Regions from separate parts of the Plantibacter sp. Mn2098 genome, predicted to be linked through region 2. Evidence: predicted binding sites of a transcription regulator. Region 2 holds the regulator's gene; each other region holds the start of a gene.
What was found. Region 2 encodes HrcA, which represses chaperone genes, less so after heat shock. Its sites were predicted from a motif close to TTNGCACTCGNNNNNNNCGAGTGCNAA; they were not measured.

Region 1 (5,581 bases), on a different contig from region 2:
CCAACATAAAAGAACAGCGCAGGGTGCCAGCGGCTGCCGCGGCACTCGATTCAAGCAGGTACCATCGATCCTGATCATCCGTCACACTAATCTCGGTGCCGAGATCGAGGACGTCCGTTGCGGCATCGGATGACACCATCTCGTCACAGGCCGCAGGTAGGGCTTGCGTTCCCGCCACCCCTGTCCATATCTCACGGGGACTTGCAGCGACCGGCGTCAACGATGCCGCTAGCGCCGCCAGGAGCTCGTCCACACGGCATTCAGCTTGTTGTCCAGTCAGGCCTTCGCCAGTGCCCACGCCAGAGAGCCTCGTCTCCACCCATGCAGCGCCGACCAGCATCGTGGCCGTGCAGGCGTGTGACTGTGCGGCGCCGGAGCCGAGCGGATCACACACGATCTCCGTATTGCTTGATCCGCTGGAATCAGTTTGTACGACGGGGGCATAACGTTCCCAGTCCGCTGCGGCGTCAGGCACCACCGCAACGTACACTCGTGATGCCAGCGCTGCAGCGTTCAATCGACCCGTGCCCCACAAACAGGCCAGCCCGCCGACGGAGTCTGTTGCGATGAATCGGGCGTCACGAAATTGAGCGTCCGCCTGGATGGGTTCGGGATCCACCTGCACCCCCAGCGTTGCGGTGACTGTGGAAAGTGGGATCAAATCCACACATCGGAGGCCGGTCGTTGACGTTGGACGCGTCGGCAGGACCGGCGTCGGCGACGACGACGCCTCCGCTGCAGGTGTCGATGGTGCCGGAGTTGTTGTGTGCGCGCAGCCGGTCAAGAATGCTGCGCAGACCAGTATGGCCGCCCCCAGAGGTCTCATGTCGCAATCCTAGGGACGACAGATCGTGGGACAGTCGAAGCAGCGCAACAATTATGAGTCGATCGGCCGACAATATTGAAGAGCGGCCCGTGCTGACGCCGAACACGCCGAAAGTGCTCCATTCCAAACAGCGAACGGGCGCCTCCCCGAAGGGAGACGCCCGTTGCGTGTTGAACTGTGCGGACTAGAAGTCCATGCCACCGGTGGGGTCGCCGGCCGGAGCCGCGTTCTTCTCCGGCTTGTCGGCGACGACGGCCTCGGTGGTGAGGAACAGACCAGCGATCGACGCTGCGTTGAGCAGCGCGGAGCGGGTGACCTTCACCGGGTCGTTGATGCCGGCAGCGAGCATGTCGACGTACTCGCCGGTCGCGGCGTTGAGGCCGTGTCCGACGGGCAGGTTGCGGACCTTGTCTGCAACCACGCCGGGCTCGAGGCCTGCGTTCAGAGCGATCTGCTTGAGCGGTGCGTCGATGGCGACCTTGACGATGTTCGCGCCGGTTGCCTCGTCGCCCGTGAGCTCGAGCTTCTCGAACGCGGTCTTGCCTGCCTGGATGAGCGCAACGCCACCACCGGCGACGATGCCCTCTTCGACAGCAGCCTTCGCGTTGCGGACAGCGTCCTCGATGCGGTGCTTGCGCTCCTTGAGCTCGACCTCCGTAGCGGCGCCGGCCTTGATGACTGCGACACCACCGGCGAGCTTGGCGAGACGTTCCTGGAGCTTCTCACGGTCGTAGTCGCTGTCGGTGTTCTCGATCTCCTTGCGGATCTGCGAAACACGACCGGCGATCGCCTCGGCGTCGCCAGCACCCTCGACGATGGTGGTCTCGTCCTTGGTGATGACGACCTTGCGTGCACGACCGAGCAGGTCGAGGGTGACGGTCTCGAGCTTGAGGCCGACCTCCTCGGAGATGACCTGACCACCCGTGAGGATGGCGATGTCCTGCAGCTGAGCCTTGCGGCGGTCGCCGAAGCCAGGAGCCTTGACGGCGACGGACTTGAAGATGCCACGGATCTTGTTGACGACGAGGGTTGCGAGTGCTTCGCCGTCGACGTCCTCAGCGATGATGAGGAGCTGCTTGCCGGACTGGATGACCTGGTCGACGATCGGGAGCAGGTCCTTGATCGCGGAGATCTTCTGGTTGGCGATGAGGATGTAGGGGTCCTCGAAGACTGCTTCCTGGCGGTCGGGGTCCGTGACGAAGTACTGCGACAGGTAGCCCTTGTCGAAGCGCATGCCCTCGGTCAGCTCCAGCTCGGTGCCGAACGTGTTCGACTCCTCGACGGTGACGACGCCTTCCTTGCCGACCTTGTCGATCGCCTCGGCGATGATCTCGCCGATGGTGGTGTCGCCGGCGGAGATGGAAGCGGTCGCTGCGATCTCCTCCTTGGTCTCCACCTCCTTGGCGTTGGCGATGAGCTCGACGGTCACTGCTGCGACTGCCTTCTCGATGCCACGCTTCAGGCTGATGGGGTCTGCGCCGGCTGCGACGTTGCGCAGGCCTTCGCGGACGAGCGCCTGAGCGAGGACGGTGGCGGTGGTGGTGCCGTCGCCAGCGACGTCGTCGGTCTTCTTGGCGACCTCCTTGACCAGCTCAGCGCCGATCTTCTCGTACGGGTCGTCGAGTTCGATCTCCTTGGCGATGGAAACGCCGTCGTTGGTGATCGTGGGGGCGCCCCACTTCTTCTCGAGGACAACGTTGCGACCGCGCGGTCCAAGGGTGACCTTGACCGTGTCAGCAAGAATGTTGAGTCCACGCTCGAGACCCCGACGGGCCTCCTCGTCGAAAGCAATGATCTTAGCCATGTGTGTTTTTCGTCCCTCCCGGACGTCATGAACGTTGTTAGCACTCAGAGAGATCGAGTGCTAAGACGATTCTGGCACTCAGGGTGTGGGAGTGCAAGTGAGACGGGACGCCCGGAGCGAACTCCCGGGAACGGACTCGGCCGGGTGAAACGCAACGTCGCCGCCCACTGCGCAGTGGGCGGCGACGACGGGATCGGGTCCCGATGCGTTCTGTGTCTTACGCCGGACGGACGCTCTCCGCCTGGGGCCCCTTCGCCCCGGTGCCGACGTCGAACACAACGGCCTGACCTTCTTCGAGAGACTTGTAGCCGTTCATGTCGATCGCGGAGTAGTGCACGAAGACGTCCTGGCCACCTCCATCCACCGTGATGAAGCCGAAGCCCTTTTCAGCGTTGAACCACTTGACGGTTCCGTTCGCCATGTTCTTACTCCTATAGCTGCGTGCAAGCGGCGCCGGCTGATGCCGGGACCGGGCCCACCGCGGACTGCGGTGATCGCCTGCTCCGGATCGACGGGTCGACCCAGAACCGGGACGAGCGGCCAATTCCAGATACTAGCGGCGGACACCCCGCGAAATCACGCGGTTTTCGAGAAATTCTTCGGAGTATTACGTCAACTCAACACGCGTGAAACACAGCCGAAACACTCGGTGACGGACCGCTCGGTTTCGGAAGCGGACGCGCCGGGGACGATCGCTGGGCTCAGCCGGCCGGCTGGTAGTCGGCCCCGAGCACCACGACGATCCGCAGCATGGGGGTGTCGCCTTCCTCGGTGGGGATGGCGTACTGCTGGCTGACTTCGATCGGGATGCCGCCGAGCGCGTTGGAGATGGCCCGCGCCGCACCCTCCTGCGAGGGGTCCTGGTAGTAGATGCCGCTCTTCTCGACCGTGTCGGTGCTCGCATCGCTCGTGGAGATGGACTGGGTGAATCCCGCTCCGGCGAGCTTCGTGGACGCCTCGCTCGCCAGACCGGAGGTCGGGGTCCCGTTCAGGACGAGGATGTTCGCCTCCGGATCGACGACGGGGGCGACCGGCTCCGGCGTCGCGGACGGCGTCTCGCTGGCCGATGAGCTCGGCGATTTCGACGGCCCCTGGAAGAAGTCGACGCTGGAGTTGAGGGAGAAGAGCGCCCACGTGCCAATGCCGACCAGCACGAGCGTTGCGATGACCGCCCAGAGGAACGCGATCCAGCCGCGTCCCTTGGGTGCCGGCGCACGATGCGCGCCGACCCGTTTCAGGTCGGTCACGTCATCGAAACGATCGGGTGGGAAGGACTGTGCCATGTCGTGGTCTCCGTGGGTCTGGCGTCACACGCCCCGGCCGGGGGCCGAGCTGCCGCGCGCCGACAGGCGAGCGTCTCGTGTGCGCTGCAATCGCTTGATCAGCATGGGGTTGTGGGCGAGCGCGACCGGTGAGTCGATGAGCGCCCCGAGCAGTTGGTAGTAGCGTGCGGGAGACAGTTGGAACCGCTCCCGGATGGCGGCTTCTTTCGCGCCGACGTGCCGCATCCAGTGCGACTCGAACTCGAGGATCGCGGCGTCGCGCTCGCTCAAACCCGAAGCGTCGCCACCGGGGCCGTCCGAGCGCTCGGATCCGCTGTCGGCGTGCTCATTCGACGCTGCGTGCATCGGATCCTCCTCCCGGCTCCCGGTTTGCTGACACCCCATCCTATTTGTCGGTGCAGCGGCAGCAGGCATCGAGACCGGTGGGGCATGATGTTCACCGGTGTCGTCGGGAAGGTTCACAGCCCCTCCTGCGTTACAGAATGAGCCGAGCCGCGTGCTCGCGCGTAGGATGACAAGGATGGATGGAGCAGCATGACGTACGAAGTTTCGAAGTCCGAAGACCAGTGGCGAGAAGAGCTCGGAGCCGAGCAGTACGCGGTGCTCCGAGAAGCAGCCACCGAACGGCCGTGGACGGGTGAGCTCCTCGATGAGGGCCGCGCGGGCCTCTACACCTGCGCCGCTTGCAATGCGGAGCTCTTCAAGAGCGGGACCAAGTTCGACTCCGGTTGCGGTTGGCCGAGCTTCTACGAGTCGGTGCGGCCGGAGGCTGTGCAGCTGATCGAGGACAACTCGCTCGGTATGGTGCGCACGGAGGTGCGCTGCGCGACGTGCGGCTCGCACCTCGGTCACGTGTTCGACGACGGTTTCGGCACCCCGACCGGCGACCGCTACTGCATGAACTCGATCGCGCTCAACTTCGAAGCGGCCGCCGAGTAGTCGATGACTGAACTGTATGAGGCGGTCCTCCAGCGTCGCTCGTGGTCGAAGGTCACGGACGACGCACCGGACCGTGATGAGCTCCTGCACCTGCTCACCGCGGCTGGTCGTGTCGCCGATCACAGTTCGATGCGCCCGTGGCGCGTCATCACGCTGCGGGGCGACGACCGGGTGAAGCTCGGTCGCGCCATCGCGAAGGCGACGGGTGACAAGGGCGTTTCGACGAAGCCGATGCGCGCCCCGCTGCTGCTCGCCGTCGTCGCGACGGTCAAGCCGAGCGAGAAGGTGCCGTCCTGGGAGCAGGAGGCCGTGGCCTCCGGAGTGGCACACGTGTTGAGCCTGCTGCTCGACGACGCCGGCTGGGGTGTGCTCTGGCGGACCGGCACGTATACGCGTGCGAAAGCCGTGCGGAAGGCGCACGGCCTCGGCAAGGACGAGCTCCTGCTCGGCTGGCTCTACGTCGGCGGCAAGCCTGCCAACGCGCGCATCGGCCGTCGCAAGGCCGTCAATGCGAAAGCGCACCTGAGCCGCATGCCGTAGTCAGGCGCTGCCGCGGCTCTGCGGTTGCACCGCATCGCCGAACCTCCGTTCTCATGGGACCCGACCATCGCGGTCGGCCGTCCAGTACGAGAACGGAGGTTTTCTGCGTTGGTGCGGGCCTCAAGCCGTGACGGGACGCCGGCGACGGATCGACGCGACGGCCACGGCGACGAACGCCAGCAGCGTCCC
Region 2 (5,581 bases):
CGACGAGGCCGTCCGCGAGTTGCACTTCGGCCGGTCGATCCTCGACCGCTCCGGCGTCCCGGCCAGACCGGCGTCGACTGTCTTCTTCGGCGGCGGGACCCCGACCCTGTTGCCGAGTGACGACCTCGTGCGCATGTTCAACGGTGTCGTCGACGCCTTCGGCCTCGAACCGGGTGCCGAGGTCACGACGGAGGCCAACCCGGACTCCGTCGACGCAGAGTACCTCGGCCGACTGGCGGAGGCCGGATTCACCCGCGTTTCGTTCGGCATGCAATCCGCGGTGCCCCACGTCCTCGCGACCCTCGAACGCACCCACGATCCTGAGCGCATCCCGCTCGTGGTGCAGTGGGCGAAGGACGCCGGCCTCGACGTGAGCCTCGACCTCATCTACGGCACGCCGGGGGAGTCGCTCGACGACTGGAAGGCATCGCTCGACCGGGCCATCAGCTGTGACCCCGACCACATCTCCGCGTACTCCCTCATCATCGAGGCTGGAACGAAGCTCGCACGCCAGATCCGCTCAGGCGAGGTCGCGACACCGGATGAGGACCTGCAGGCCGACATGTACGAACTGGCGGACGGCATGCTCTCGGACGCCGGCTACGACTGGTACGAGGTGAGCAACTGGGCCAAGGACGACGACCACCGCTCCAGGCACAACCTGTCCTACTGGACGGGCGAGGACTGGTGGGGCGTCGGCCCCGGCTCGCACAGCCACGTCGGCGGCGTGCGCTGGTGGAACGTCAAGCACCCGGCCGCCTACGCGCAGCGCATGGCGGCCGGCGAGTCTCCGGCCGCCGGCCGTGAGACGCTCGACGACGACACCCGGGAGATTGAGCGGATCCTGCTGCTCACGAGGACGAGGGACGGCATCCCGCTGCGCACGCTCGCACCCGAGGCCCGTACGGCCGTCGCCGGACTCATCGCGGACGAACTGGTCAACGCGAAAGCCGCCCTGCAGGGTCGGCTGGAGCTGACCCGCACAGGGCGGCTGATGGCCGACGCCGTCGTCAGACGACTCGTCGGCGAGTGATTCGCGCTAGTTCTTGATGAACGGGATGCTGAGCGGGTAGGTGTAGAGCTCGCCCCGGTTGGCCTTGATGGCCGCGATGATGCTGAACACGACGGTCACGATCGCCACGGCGGGGACGATGATCCAGCCGATGAAGATGAGCGTCGTGATCCAGCCGACGATCAACGCGATGATCATCGTCAGCTGGAAGTTCAGCGCCGCCTGCGTGTGCGAGCGGATGAACGGGCCGCGGTCCTTGAGGACCAGGTAGCCGATGAGCGACGGCAGCCACGCGGCGATGCTTGTGAAGACGAACACGGCGCCACCGACGTGGATGAGCGTCGCCCAGAGCTTCTCGTCGGACGGGCTCAGCTGGTTGGAGCCTGGAGCCGAGGCGTACGGAGCACCGGGGGGAGGCGGGTATCCACCAGCTGGCGGCGGAGCGTAACCGCCGGCCGGCGGCGGAGCGTATCCGCCGGCAGGAGGCGGCGGGTACGCGCCTGGAGGAGGCGTCTGGGCTGGCGGCGGTGGCGTCTGGCCGCTGCCGCCTGCGGGCGGTACCGGGGGAACCGATCCACCCGAACTCGGGTCGACTGGCGGCTGCGTGTTCGGATCAGACATGTTTCGCACCTTTCACGGTTGGAAAATCAGTGTGTCCAGCGAGCGTAGCGTGACGGTTCAAAGCTGACGTTCAGGTACGCCTTCCGCACACGCTATTCCTCACCGGAGGACCACCGCAAGCCTCCCCGGTCACACGGCGCGATATGATTGGCACTCGCAACATGTGGGTGCTAACGGGAGGTGACGACATGGTGTCCGATCGTGGTCTCGAAGTACTGAGAGTCATCGTGCAGGACTACGTGGCGTCCCGCGAACCCGTCGGATCGAAGACGATCGTCGATCGCCACGCCTTCGGCGTCTCTGCGGCCACCATCCGCAACGACATGGCGCAGCTCGAAGATGAGGAACTCATCATCGCCCCGCACACCTCGTCCGGGCGCGTCCCGACGGACAAGGGGTACCGGCTCTTCGTCGACCATCTCGCGGATCGACGCCCGCTGAGTGCGCCGCAGCGTCTCGCGATCGAGACGTTCCTCGGCGCGTCGAGCGACCTCGACGAGGTACTGCACCGCACCGTGCGTCTGCTCTCGCAGCTGACCAATCAGGTCGCGCTCGTCCAGTACCCCGTGTTCTCCCGCGCGCGCGTCCGCCATCTCGAACTCGTCGGGGTCACCTCGACCCGGGTGCTCGCCGTCATCATCCTGGACAACGGCCGGGTCGAGCAGCGGCTGGTCGAGACGGAGCAGTTCGTCGACGATGCGCTCATCGCCCAGCTTCGCGAGCGCCTGAACGAGGCGGCCGCCGGGCGTGCGCTCCTCGAAGCCCACGACGCGCTCGGTGCGGTGGTGGACGCGGTCCCCGAGCCCGATCGCCACATCGCCGGCCGCATCGTCGACGCCGTGCGCGAGCAGGTCTCCGCTGAACGTCAGGACCGTCTGGTGATGGCCGGCGCCGCCAACCTCGCACGGACAGAGGACGACTTCCCCGGCAGCATCTACCCGGTGCTCGACGCCATCGAGCAGCAGGTCGTCCTCCTGCGCCTCTTCGGCGAGATGGAAGCTGAGCAGGACGGCGTCGCGGCCAGCATCGGCCGCGAGAACGCGTCCTTCGGTCTGGAGACGACGAGTGTCGTCGCGAGCAACTACCGTTCCTCTGGTGGCGAAATCGCGCGCCTGGGGGTGCTCGGCCCGACGAGAATGGACTACGCGACCAACATGGCGGCGGTGCGCGCCGTCGCTAGGTACCTCTCGCGCATACTCGACGCCGAGTGATCGAACTTCCCCGAGCTCTCGCGGGGTGTGCACGACCTCGTTCCGGGGAGAGCGCCGGAACGTCCCCTGAACGAAAGGCCCGCAGTGGCTGACCAGCCCGACCACTACGCCGTCCTCGGCGTCGCACGCGACGCAAGTCCCGAGGAGATCAAGAAGGCCTACCGCAGGCTCGCCCGCGAACTGCACCCGGATGTGAACCCCGGCTCCGATGCGTCGGAGCGCTTCAAGGAGGTCACGCACGCCTACGACGTCCTGAGTGACGCCAAACAGCGCCAGCAGTACGACCTCGGCCCGCAGGCCGGTGGCTTCGGCGACGCCGGATTCGGTGGCTTCGGCGACATCTTCGACACCTTCTTCGGTGGCGGCGGAGGCGGCAACCGTGGACCGAAGTCGCGTCGCGCCCGTGGCGAGGACGCGCTCCTGCGCGTGGACCTCGACCTCGACGAGGTCATCTTCGGCACCCACCGCGACCTCGAGGTCGACACGGCCGTGCTCTGCGCGACGTGCAACGGGTCCTGCTGTCAGCCGGGCACGTCACCCGTGACGTGCGACATCTGCCACGGGACCGGCAGCATCCAGCGCGCCGTCCGTTCGCTCCTCGGCAACGTGATGACGTCCTCGCCCTGCGGCACCTGCCGCGGGTACGGCACGATCATCGCCACGCCGTGCGTCACCTGCCAGGGGCAGGGTCGCATCCGCGCCCGTCGTACGGTCTCCGTCGACATCCCGGCCGGTGTCGACACCGGTCTGCGCCTGCAGATGCCCGGCAGCGGCGAGGTCGGCCCGGCCGGCGGCCCGAACGGCGACCTCTACCTCGAGATGAAGGTGCGCCACCACGACGTCTTCAGCCGCGACGGCGACGACCTGCTCGCGACGCTCGAAGTGCCGATGACGGACGCGATCCTCGGCCGCCAGGTCACCGTGCACGCGCTCGACGGCGATGTCGACCTCGAACTCAAGCCGGGTGTGCAGAGCTCCGAGGTCATCACGATCAAGGACCGCGGTGTCACGAGACTGCGCGGCAACAGCCGAGGCGACCTCCGCATCGGCATCCAGGTGATCACGCCGACGAAGCTGGACCACAAGGAACGTGAACTCGTCAAGACGTTCGCGAACGGCCGCAAGCAGGGTCCGCCGGCGCTGGCGCAGTTCCAGCAGGGGTTGTTCGCGAAGATCCGCGACCGCTTCCACGGCGCGAGCTGACGTGAGCTCGCTGTACTTCCGCGAGGACCTCGAATCGACGGGTGTCGGTGAGACCATCTCGCTGCGCGGACCCGAGGCGAAGCACGCGGTCTCGGTGAGCCGGCTCCGCGTCGGGGAGTCGACGTCGATCGGGAACGGTCGTGGTCTCATCGCGAGCGGTCCGGTCACAAAGAGTGAGCCGGGCGAACTCGAGATCCGTGTCGATTCCGTCGTCGTCCATCCAGAACCGAGGCCCGCGATGGTGCTGGTGCAGGCGCTCGCGAAGGGCGACAGGGACGAGCTGGCCATCCAGGCCGCGACGGAGCTCGGTGTCGACCGGATCGTCCCGTGGAGCGCTGAGCGCAGCATCTCCCGGTGGCAGGGCGACAAGGCGAGCAAGGGCCGTCTGCGGTGGCAGACGATCGTGCGCGAGGCATCGAAGCAGTCGATCAGAGCTCGCGTTCCAGAGGTCGCCGACGTCGTCGACACGAAGCAGCTGACCTCGCTCGTCGAGGGTCGTCTGGTGCTCGTCCTTGAGCCGACCGCCGCGAACGCGCTGAGCGAGACGGTCATCGATGACGGCACGACCGAGATCCTGCTGGTCGTCGGCCCGGAGGGCGGCATCTCGCCGAACGAACGCGACCGTCTCGCGGAAGCTGGCGCCGTCGCGGTCCGTCTCGGCTCCGGCGTCCTGCGCACCTCGACCGCGGGCCCGGCTGCGATCTCCGCCCTCAGCGTCCTGCTTCGCCGTTGGTGACTCGCCTGGAGAACTCTAGGATGGACGTATGAGTGAAGAGCGTTCGGTGTTCAGCAAGATCGTTTCGGGCGAGATCCCGGCGACCCTCCTGGCCGACACCGAGCGGGTCATCGCCTTCCCGGACATCGCGCCACAGGCTCCCGTGCACATCCTCATCGTCCCCAAGACCGAGGAGTACCACAACGTCGTCGAGCTCGCGGCCGGAGACCCGGATCTGCTGGCAGAAGTGATCGCCGTGGCGAAGTCGCTCGCCGAGGAGCACACCGGTGGGGAGTTCCGTCTCGTCTTCAACACGGGAGCATCGGCCGGGCAGACGGTCTTCCACGTCCACGCGCACCTCCTGGGCGGCGCGCTGGCGGAGGGCACCCTTGCCGGAGCGTGAGGCGCAGGACGGCGACGTGACTGAGGAGTTCACCCTCCTCGTGGACGGCATCGCGATGGTGCGTCTGCTCGGTCCTCAGGACCGGCTGTTGACCACCATCGAACGGGAACACCCCGGCGTCTCCGTGCACGTCCGCGGCAACGAAATCACCATCAGCGGAGAATCGTCGCAGGCCAGATTGGCGCTGCGACTGGTTGAGGAGCTCATCACCATGGTCCGAGAAGGACACGATCCAGGGCCTGCGGAGGTCAGCACCTCCGCTCGCATCCTCGGCAAGGACGGCACGGCGTCGCCCTCCGAGATGCTCGGGCAGGTCATCCTGTCGACGCGCGGCAAGACGATCAAGCCGAAGACGGCCGGTCAGAAGCAGTACGTCGACGCCATCGACGAGAACACGATCGTGTTCGGAATCGGTC
Region 3 (5,581 bases), on a different contig from region 2:
AACACGATCGCGTCGAGCATGGACGAGCACGCCAGATACGGCGGCGTCGTCCCCGAGGTCGCTGCGCGCGCACACCTCGAAGCCCTCGAACCGACGATCGCCGCGGCGCTCGCCGAAGCCGGCGTGACCCTGCAGGAACTGGACGCCGTCGCCGTGACGAGCGGGCCGGGGTTGTCCGGTGCGCTGATGGTCGGCGTCGGGGCTGCCAAGGCGCTCGCGGTGTCGCTCGGGAAGCCGCTCTACGCCGTCAACCACCTCGTCGGCCACGTTGGCGCGGACATCCTCGACACCGCGGACGGGCCGTTCGAATATCCGACCATCGCCCTGCTGGTCTCGGGCGGGCACACCTCACTCCTCCTCGTGCGGGACCTCGTCTCCGACGTCGAACTGCTCGGCGAGACGATCGACGATGCGGCCGGCGAGGCCTTCGACAAGGTCGCACGTGTCCTCGGGCTGCCGTACCCCGGCGGTCCGCAGATCGACCGTGCCGCAGCCTCCGGCGACCCCAAGGCGATCCGGTTCCCGCGCGGCCTGAGCCTGCCGAAGGACATGGCGGCGCATCGCTACGACTTCTCGTTCTCCGGGCTGAAGACCGCCGTCGCCAGATGGGTCGAAGCACGGGAGGACGCCGGTGAGGTCGTCCCGACCGCCGACGTCGCCGCGAGCTTCCGGGAGGCGGTCGTCGACGTGCTCGTGACCAAGGCGATCGCCGCCTGCACCGACCTCGGCGTTCCCCGCCTGCTCCTCGGCGGCGGCGTCATCGCGAACGCCCGTCTCCGCGAGGTCGCAGCCGAGCGCACCGCGGCGGCCGGCATCGCGCTCCGCATCCCGCCGCTGCAACTCTGCACCGACAACGGGGCGATGATCGCGGCGCTCGCGTCCCAGCTCATCACGGCCGGGAACGAGCCGTCGTCGCTCGACTTCGGGGCGGATTCGACGCTGCCGGTGACGGAGATCCAGGTCCGCTGATCACGAACGCATAGGATGGCGGCGTGCGGCATCGGTGCGACATCGCCCGGCTGCGTGCGAGCAGAGGAGACTCCATGACCGATCAGACGATCCCTCCCGTCGAGCCAGGGCGGCAGTCGGAGCCTGTGCAGCAGCCTGTCGTGCAGCCTGTGCAGCAGCCTGTCGTGCCTCCTGTGCTGCCGCCAGTGCAGCAGCCGGTGGCGCCTCCCGCGCAGCAGCAGCCGTACCCGCCGCTCTACCCGCCGACGGGACAGGTGCCGCAGGCGCAGCCGGGGCTCTACCAGCAGCCGGCCCAGCCGTCGCACGGACAGCCGCAGGCGCAGTACCAGCAGCAGCCCACCTTCCTGCAGACGGTGCCGACCGCGATCTATCAGGCGCCGAGCACCGGCGGATACCCCGCGTACCAGGGCGAGTACCACGGGCCGGGCGCCCGCCAGCTGCCGCAGACGTCGACTCGCGCCGTCTGGGCCCTCGTCACGGGGATCATCGGTCTCGTCATCTCGATCTTCGTCGGATGGGGATTCCCGTTCTCGATCGCCGCGATCGTGCTCGGCTTCCTCAGCCGGCAGCGTGAGACCACCCGTCGCGGATTCGCGCTCACCGGCATCGTCACGGGCTTCGTCGGTCTGGTGCTGTCCGCCGGGTGGTTGACCTACAGCATCGTGACGATCATCGGGTATCTGCGTTCCTGACGGGTTGCGCGCGCGCACCTGTTCGTGAGCGCGGTGCGCGTACAGCCCGCGCTCGCGGTGGAGACCCGCGCTCACGCCTACGCGGGCCTGGCTAGGCGACGCGCTCGACGAGGAGCGCGGTGTGCTTGCCGTCGACGCGCGTCAGGATGACGGTCGCCTGACGGTCGCCCTTGAGCGAGAGCCTGCGTCGCAGCGCTGCCGGATCGACGTCGACGCCGCGCTTCTTGATCTCCAGGACGCCGATGCCACGCTCCTTCATCGCGCGCTTGAGCGTCTTCTCGTCCATCGGGAGCCGTTCGAGGACCCGGAACGCCGTCGCGAACGGAGACGCGACCGCTGCGTCGCCGGTCAGATACGCGATGCCGGCCCCCAGCATCCTGGCGCCCAGCTGTTCGGCGAGCATGCCGATGAGACGGGCACGGATGACCGACCCGTCCGGTTCGAAGACGTACTCGCCGAGCGGACGCACGGCGGCATCGTCCACATCGGCCTCTGCGTGGAGCTCGTGATGGCCGTCGTCGTCGATGAGCAGCGCGGACCGCTTGATCCCCGGGCGTGCGAGCGCACCGAACCACAGGCCCATCTCGACGAGCGCGCCATCGACAGACACCCACTGCGCCTCGGCTTCGGCGGGGATGAGGCTCCGGTCGAAGCCCGGCCCGAACTTCACGCCCGTCGGCAGGCGCCCGGCAGCGTCCCACACCGTGTCGAGCGATGGCGTGTAGTCTGCGGCATCGGTCAGCCGGCTCGTATTGCCGTGGCCGGCCGTGCGCCTGGCCGGATCGAAGTAGACCCCGTCGAATGCTCCGAGATCGATGCCTTCCGCGGGCTCATTGCGCACGCTCGCGTTCGGGAAGGGGGCGAGGTTGTAGCTCGCGATGGCGGCCGTGACCTCGTCGATGTCGACAGCGGTGACGTCGAGATCGATCGCGGCCATGGCCATCGCGTCTGCACCGATGCCGCAGCCGAGGTCGGCGACGCGACGGACGTCGGCCTGCGCGAAGCGACCGGCGTGCAGCGCGGCGACCGGGAGTCGCGTCGCCTGCTCAAGGCCGGCCTCCGTGAAGAGCATGCGCTCGGCGAACGGCCCGAACTTCGCGGTGGCCTTCGCCCGGAGACGCGACTGCGTCAGCACGGCCGCGACGAGTGCGGGGGAGTGCCCGTCCGCGCGGAGCCTGCCGACGAGTCGCACGGCTTCGTCCTTGGACGGGTACGGTGGGAGGGAATCGAGCAGTCGGAGGCCGTCAGCGGTCAGGAGTTCGACGAGTTCGCTGCGTTCCACGTCAGCGCTTCCCTGCGATGGCACTGTGCATCCGGCAACGGTATCAGTCGCAGGTTGGCACTCGCGTTGCGTGAGTGCCAGAACATCCCTAGACTGGAATTAGCGCTCTCACAATGAGAGTGCTAACACGTCTTCGTCTTAAGAAAGAGGTCAACCGTGTCGGTCTCCATCAAGCCGCTCGAGGATCGCATCGTCATCAAGCAGGTCGAGGCAGAGCAGACCACCGCGTCCGGTCTGGTCATCCCTGACACCGCCAAGGAGAAGCCCCAGGAGGGCGAGGTCGTGGCAGTGGGCCCCGGTCGCATCGACGACAACGGCAACCGCGTCCCCCTCGACGTCGCCGTCGGCGACAAGGTGATCTACTCCAAGTACGGTGGCACCGAGGTCAAGTACGCCGGTGAGGACTTCCTGGTCCTGTCCGCTCGCGACGTCCTCGCAGTCGTCGTCCGCTAGGACACCAGCAACTTCGCAACACCACAGCCCGGATGGCGGAAACCATCCGGGCTGTGTCTGTTAACCGAGCGACCGTGCTGTTTCCGCCACGTACGATGAGAACAATGCAGACACCATCCGATCCCGCCGCAACAACGACTCCGAGCGAAGTAGGTTCGGGTGCTGGGACGGCCGGTGGTGCCGGCGCTGGAGGTGGCGTGGCCTCTGGAGCTGGTGGGTCGGGTTCCGGTGCAAAGCGGCCCGCGCACAGCCGAAGCGGCCTGGTGTACGCGTTCGCCGCCTACGGGCTGTGGGGCTTCCTCCCGCTGTACTTCATCGCCCTCGCTCCGGCCGGCGCACTCGAGGTCGTTGCATGGCGCGTGCTGTTCTCCCTCGTCTTCTGCGTCGTCCTGATCACGGCGACCCGCACCTGGCGGAAGCTCATCGCCCTGCTCCGGCAGCCGCGGATCATGTTCACGATGGGCGCGGCCGGCGCGCTCATCTATGTGAACTGGCTCACCTACGTCTTCGCGACGCTCACCGGGCACGTCGTGGAGGCGTCGCTCGGCTACTTCATCAACCCGATCGTGACCGTCTTCCTCGGCGTCTTCTTCCTGCGGGAACGGTTGCGACCGGCGCAGTGGGTCGCCGTGGGCGTGAGTCTGCTCGCCGTGCTCGTCCTCGCGATCGGCTACGGGAGCCTGCCGTGGATCGCGCTCGTGCTCGCATTCTCGTTCGGGTTCTACGGCTACATCAAGAAACTCGTCGGCGGTTCGGTCGATGCCGTGTCCGGGTTGACGATCGAGACCGTGTGGCTCACCCCCGTCGCGATCGTGCAGCTCATCGTCGTCAGTGTGATGGGCGGGCTGACCTTCGGCACGGTGAGCGTGTGGCACACCCTCCTGCTCGTGAGCGCCGGGGTCATCACGGCCGTCCCGCTGCTCTTCTTCGCCTCTGCGGCGCGTCGCCTTCCGCTCACCTGGATGGGATTCGTGCAGTACTGCGCACCCGTGCTGCAGTTCATCGTCGGGGTCGCGATCCTCCACGAACCGATGCCGCCGGAGCGTTGGCTCGGGTTCGGCCTCGTCTGGGTCGCGCTCGCCGTCCTCACGGTCGACCTGCTGCTGTCCGGTCGGCGTGCGCGACGCGCCGAGCCCGTCGCGCGGACGGCATGACGGCATGCTCGTCCGGATGTCCGTTGCATGATTCCCAGGAACGTGGGAATAGCGGCGCGTAACACTCGGTTACCATGGAGATATCGCCGGAACGGTCCGCCCTTCCGGTGTTTTTTGACATCCCGATGCGGATGACGTGCTGATGAAAGGGAAAGATGGACCAGCCTGATCCGTTCGGTTTTGTAGGACTCACGTATGACGACGTCCTGCTGTTGCCCGGGCACACCGACGTCATCCCCAGCGAAGCGGACACGTCGTCGCGGTTGACCAGGCGGATCTCCGTCGCCACCCCGCTCCTCTCGAGCGCCATGGACACGGTGACCGAAGCGCGCATGGCCATCGCCATGGCTCGTGAGGGCGGCCTCGGCGTGCTGCACCGCAACCTCTCCATCGCGGACCAGGCCGACCAGGTCGACCGGGTGAAGCGCAGCGAGTCCGGCATGATCACGAACCCCGTCACCACAACGCCCGACGCCACCGTGGCAGAGGTGGACGAGCTCTGCGGCCAGTTCCGCATCTCCGGTCTGCCCGTCGTCAACGGCGAGGGCATCCTCGTCGGCATCGTCACGAACCGCGACATGCGCTTCGTCTCGCCGTTCGAGAAGGCGACCACGAAGGTCAGCGAAGTCATGACCAGCACCGGTCTCATCACGGCACCGGTCGGCACCGACCGCAACACGGTCATGGCGCTCCTCGCGAAGCACCGCATCGAGAAGCTGCCGCTCGTCGACGAGGCCGGCAAGCTCAAGGGCCTCATCACGGTCAAGGACTTCGAGAAGAGCGAGAAGTACCCGCTCGCCACGAAGGACGACGACGGCCGCCTGCGCGTCGGTGCAGCCATCGGCTTCTTCGGCGACGCGTGGAGCCGTGCAGGGTCGCTCCTCGACGCCGGTGTCGACGTCCTCGTCGTCGACACGGCCAACGGTGACAGCGCCGGTGTGCTGGACGTCATCCGCAAGCTCAAGGCGGACCCCGCGTTCGCGAACGTCGACATCATCGGCGGCAACGTCGCGACGCGTTCCGGCGCCCAG

Region 1: groL (chaperonin GroEL) is a predicted target of HrcA. The motif match lies at 2,668-2,694, and genes of this name have one in related genera.
Region 3: groES (co-chaperone GroES) is a predicted target of HrcA. The motif match lies at 2,998-3,024, and genes of this name have one in related genera.

What each region holds. Positions count from the first base shown of each region.
Region 1 covers NZ_JBMOUH010000005.1:96,385-101,965, forward strand. Annotated here, with positions in the region: gene ACL9RL_RS09180 (hypothetical protein) at 1-667, opposite strand, end outside; gene groL (chaperonin GroEL) at 1,011-2,630, opposite strand; gene ACL9RL_RS09190 (cold-shock protein) at 2,848-3,051, opposite strand; gene ACL9RL_RS09195 (LytR C-terminal domain-containing protein) at 3,332-3,913, opposite strand; gene ACL9RL_RS09200 (DUF3263 domain-containing protein) at 3,938-4,258, opposite strand; gene msrB (peptide-methionine (R)-S-oxide reductase MsrB) at 4,448-4,852, shown strand; gene ACL9RL_RS09210 (nitroreductase family protein) at 4,856-5,392, shown strand; gene ACL9RL_RS09215 (DMT family transporter) at 5,513-5,581, opposite strand, start outside.
Region 2 covers NZ_JBMOUH010000009.1:124,207-129,787, forward strand. Annotated here, with positions in the region: gene hemW (radical SAM family heme chaperone HemW) at 1-1,033, shown strand, start outside; gene ACL9RL_RS14895 (DUF4870 domain-containing protein) at 1,040-1,633, opposite strand; gene hrcA (heat-inducible transcriptional repressor HrcA) at 1,822-2,844, shown strand; gene dnaJ (molecular chaperone DnaJ) at 2,929-4,047, shown strand; gene ACL9RL_RS14910 (16S rRNA (uracil(1498)-N(3))-methyltransferase) at 4,049-4,783, shown strand; gene ACL9RL_RS14915 (HIT domain-containing protein) at 4,812-5,165, shown strand; gene ACL9RL_RS14920 (PhoH family protein) at 5,221-5,581, shown strand, end outside.
Region 3 covers NZ_JBMOUH010000005.1:311,210-316,790, reverse strand. Annotated here, with positions in the region: gene tsaD (tRNA (adenosine(37)-N6)-threonylcarbamoyltransferase complex transferase subunit TsaD) at 1-969, shown strand, start outside; gene ACL9RL_RS10220 (DUF4190 domain-containing protein) at 1,044-1,661, shown strand; gene ACL9RL_RS10215 (THUMP-like domain-containing protein) at 1,753-2,943, opposite strand; gene groES (co-chaperone GroES) at 3,100-3,396, shown strand; gene rarD (EamA family transporter RarD) at 3,492-4,550, shown strand; gene guaB (IMP dehydrogenase) at 4,706-5,581, shown strand, end outside.